Regions from separate parts of the Fictibacillus sp. S7 genome, predicted to be linked through region 1. Evidence: predicted binding sites of a transcription regulator. Region 1 holds the regulator's gene; the other holds the start of a gene.
The links. The regulator LexA, encoded in region 1, represses DNA repair genes until DNA is damaged. The targets are predictions, from matches to a motif close to CGAACATATGTTCG.
Positions count from the first base shown of each region.

Region 2: the regulator LexA is predicted to act here: its motif matches at 1,298-1,311, upstream of DMO16_RS25220 (YolD-like family protein).

Region 1 is NZ_QJKL01000001.1:1,022,948-1,025,149, forward strand. It holds gene DMO16_RS05210 (YneB family resolvase-like protein) at 1-545, opposite strand, end outside; gene yneA (cell division suppressor protein YneA) at 552-830, opposite strand; gene lexA (transcriptional repressor LexA) at 987-1,607, shown strand; gene cysI (assimilatory sulfite reductase (NADPH) hemoprotein subunit) at 1,658-2,202, opposite strand, start outside.
Region 2 is NZ_QJKL01000001.1:3,495,902-3,498,103, reverse strand. It holds gene DMO16_RS18060 (enoyl-CoA hydratase) at 1-320, shown strand, start outside; gene DMO16_RS24645 (hypothetical protein) at 726-935, opposite strand; gene DMO16_RS18050 (hypothetical protein) at 971-1,153, opposite strand; gene DMO16_RS25220 (YolD-like family protein) at 1,343-1,498, shown strand; gene DMO16_RS25215 (YolD-like family protein) at 1,491-1,664, shown strand; gene DMO16_RS18040 (DUF4176 domain-containing protein) at 1,900-2,202, opposite strand.

The DNA.
Region 1 (2,202 bases):
AACGTAAGATCCATCCTGCGAAGACGAATGATTTCTTCAATCGGCAATTCTTTGCGCTCCCTGCCGCCATTGTGGATATTCTTTAAATTTTTCTGCGGCTTGTACCCTTTTTGAACCGCTTTTTTCATTCCACGTTTAATTTTCAAATTATGGAGCTTTCTCTGGTACTCCTCTACCACCGCCACAATTTCAAGCACCATCGATTCTGCCTCGGAAAGATGATACTCTCCCTGGCTGCTGAAGGTATACACTTTAATTTCACGTTTCAGCAGTTCATGAAGCAGTACAATTTTGGCATTCCCCCTGCCCAGCCGGGTATCATCTGATACCAAAAGAACTTCAAATTCACCGCTCTGGGCCATTTCAATGATGCGCAGCAAGCCTTCCCGTTCGAGGCTGTACCCGCTTTCCCGTTCCTTGATGACAGAAACGATCGTAAAATCATGCTCTTTAGCCAATCTTGTTAATTCTTCTTCCTGCCGGGAAAGAGAAGCGGCCTGCTCCTCCTTCTCTGTGCTTACCCTGCAATAAATAATGGCGTTCAAGTAACATCACCTGTCTTTTTCTGCTTTGATTGGAATGATGAGCTTCTGGCCCGGTGTAATGGCCCCTGCCTGTATTCCGTTGTTCTTCTCCACCCAGTCTACAAATGCCCAATTGCTTTTGTGGTCCTTAGTATATTCTTCTGCAATTTTCCAGAGTGAATCTCCCTTATTAACTGTAATCTCCATATACTCCTTCGAGCCTTCAACATGTGTCTGATGGGCAAACATAAAAAACCCTGCTGCAAAAATAGATATTAGCATAACTACCGGTGAAAATCCCTTCATTTCCTATCACCCCTGCGAATGTTTGTTCCTATTTGTTCTCATTATAATGGGAACAGCTGTTCTTTTCAAGGGTTTTTTTCGAACTTATGTTTGTATATCTTGCTTTTAAATGCTATACTTTTTTCAAGAGTATTCAGTGAATGAGGTGCGAATATAATGACAAAGTTATCCAGAAGACAGATTGATATCCTGGAATTTATTAAAGAGGAAGTTAATGCAAAGGGATACCCTCCTTCCGTTCGGGAAATCGGAGAAGCCGTCGGGCTGGCGTCCAGCTCTACCGTTCATGGCCATCTTTCTCGTCTGGAGAAAAAAGGGCTGATTCGCCGTGACCCTACCAAACCAAGGGCCATTGAAGTATTGGGGCTTGAATCCGACCAGATCATCACCAAATCACGATCCGTCAATGTGCCGATCATCGGTAAGGTTACTGCTGGATCTCCGATTACGGCCATTGAAAATGTGGATGAGTACTTCTCTCTTCCAGAGCATGTAGTAGGAGACGATAATGTTTTTATGTTAACTGTAGAAGGAGACAGTATGATTGAAGCAGGCATTTACGATCGGGACTTGGTTGTCGTAAAGCAGCAGCCTACAGCGGAAAATGGTGATATCATCGTAGCGATGACAGACGAGAATGAAGCAACCGTCAAACGGTTCTTTAAAGAGAAAGACCATATCCGTCTGCAGCCTGAAAATTCTTCGTTATCACCCATCCTTCTTCCAAACGTGACCATCCTCGGAAAAGTAATTGGTGTGTACCGCACCTTACATTAAAAATAAGCAAACAGCGGCCCGGCATAACTGCCGGGCCGCTGTTTTTAGGATTATAAATGAAAATTGGTGCCATCTGTTGTGGCTTTAATAACTCCGCTTCGAATGACAAAGTCTCCAAAGTGTTCGCCTTCAAGACGCTCTTTCGCATATTTCGGGAAAAGAACTTTTAATTCCTTTAGTATTTCTTCCTCCCCTATGTTCTCGCGGTACATTTTGCTCAAACGGCTGCCATCAAAAGCTGCACCCAAATACATATTGTATTTGCCCGGCGCCTTGCCGATAAAGCCAATTTCACCGAGTGCATGCCGTGCACATCCATTAGGGCAGCCGGTCATCCGAACGGTGATTTCCTCGTTGCGCAACCCGTTTTCATCCGCAATCTGATCAATTTTGTCCATCAGCACCGGCAGATAGCGCTCCGCTTCAGCCATAGCAAGGCCGCACGTCGGAAGTGCTACACAAGCCATAGAATTTCGGCGGATAGCAGAAACGTTCTGGCTGTTGAGCATTCCATATTGATCGAGAAGATTCGTGATCTCCTGCTTCTTTTCCTCGGACACATTTGCAATGATCAAGTTCTGGTTCGCAGTTAAAC
Region 2 (2,202 bases), 2.5 Mb from region 1:
AGACAAAGGCAAAGGGACTGATGTATACGGGCCAGCCGATAACGGCCCAAGAAGCAGAGAAAATAGGTCTCCTGAATTATGTAGTTGAAAAAGGAAAGTCGGTAGAAAAAGCAAAAGAAATTGCTATGAAACTAACGGAATTATCATTGCCGGTCCTATCTTATATTAAGAAATCGGTTCATGAGGGCTGTAATGGTTCACTGGAAGAAGGGCTTCACGTAGAGGCCAAATATTTCGGTGAGGTCTTTCAAACACACGATGTAGTGGAAGGTGTTCAAGCATTTATACAGAAAAGAAAACCGGATTTTAAACATAAATAGCTCTATAGCTCCAAACATTTTTTAAAAGAAGCTTATTAAACAAATAGCGTAAGCGGGGAGAAATCCTCGCTTTTTTTATTTGTCAGTAGGCGGTTCGATTAAATTTTTTTAAAAAATGAACGTAATGGGCTTGAAGCTAACACAGTGTCAGGTTGTATAGTTAGGTTGCCGGCAAAAACAATTCGTAAAATGAGTGACTAAAAGAAAAATGACGAATCCTACACAAGCCAACAAAGTCAGGCATATAAGAATTTTAAATACAGGCCTAACGATCCTTTTTTGATGATTTGGACTTTGCTGTGTACTGTTCATAGTTTTACGGCCACCTCATTTGAATTTAGCAAGGTAGTTCAGGAAACACCTCATATTGCAATACGCACGGCCCTTTGCAAGATCGGTAAATTATCACCTTTCATGTTCACTGACTAATTTCATATGTAAGTTATGTTCCTTTTTATTGACCTGTTCCATTTTATCAAGCACCTTTGCCATGTCGGTTAACGGTACTTTTCCAAAAGGCTCAGAAAGGTTCTCTCTGGATAAATAACCAATGTTATAAGGAGAGCAAAGAACGGCAGACTTCTTAGTTAATCCGTATTCTAAAGAATCTTCCAAGACGTATCCAATTTCTGCTTTTCGTTTTCCATGGGTTATTCTTCCCAGAATTTCATTGCTTTTTTATCATTTGTGTAGACTGTGACTGTATCTTTCTTATCCAGATGTTTATAGGATCCTCCATCATCTTGTAATTTACGGATGGTATCATGCTGCTTATTAATACGATCTAAGTGAGCGTTTAACTTGGCTTTTAATTTTTCTTCTTCGTTAGCCATGTTTATCCCTCCGATCGGTTCGTTTTAAATCTTTCAGTTTCTTGATTATTATATTCAAAGTTAACACAACCACACAATTTTACAATAATTAGACTGTGTCTTGTGACAATATTTGCAGTATAGGTTAAAATCACAGGGTTTATAAGAATGTATGTTCGGATATATTATAATCTAAAGGGGGTTGCCCATTTGATTAGAGACAGAGGTAGTATAATATGGACAGCGATGACGCTGCCTGAGCATGTTAAACAATTAAGGAAACTAGACTGGGACCAAAGCACAAAAGTGAAACCAGAACTTGATGAGCAACAGCTCCAACAGATTGAAGAGACCAGCAATGGCTGAAGATTTGTTTTTATGCTTTACATACTACAAACACGATGATTTTCATTTATTGATTGGAAAAGTGCATTTTGTTGACACTTATAAACGGGAATTCAGGATAGTGGATTACCACGATGAAATACATAAACTTAAACAAGACGATTTGATTGATGTAAAGATAAATTAAACTCTTAGACCGATTATTCATAACTCACAAAACGACCAGTTAAGGGAAAAAGATGGGCAGCGATGCAGGCAGACCGCCAAACTCCCATTCTCCTGAACTCCCCTTTTCGCGGTTTGTGCAACATTCCACGGAACGTAGGTTTCCACGGCACGGAATTCCAACCTTTTACTCACCAAACGGGTCACACATAAAACACCCCATAAAAAAGCGTGCAGCCCTGCTGAACGCTTTTTCCTCAATTTCCTTCTTCACTAGTTTCCTCATCATTCCTTAACCTTTCGCGTTCTACTTCGAGTTTGATGCTCAGATCCTCTTCTTCGTCGGAGATATAGCCTTTATGAAGGATGGATTGGATTTTGCAGTGCTGAAAGTAGACGTTGTTATTGCTGTTACTGTGCCCGATTGGGTAGCTGCACCCAATATAATCAAACAGCACCTCATCAGCTGCGATCGACATGCGGCCATAAATCATCACGGGGCGGTCAGAACCCTCGAGTGTAACAACCGTACCGATCGGCAGCGGGAATTTTTCTGTCAT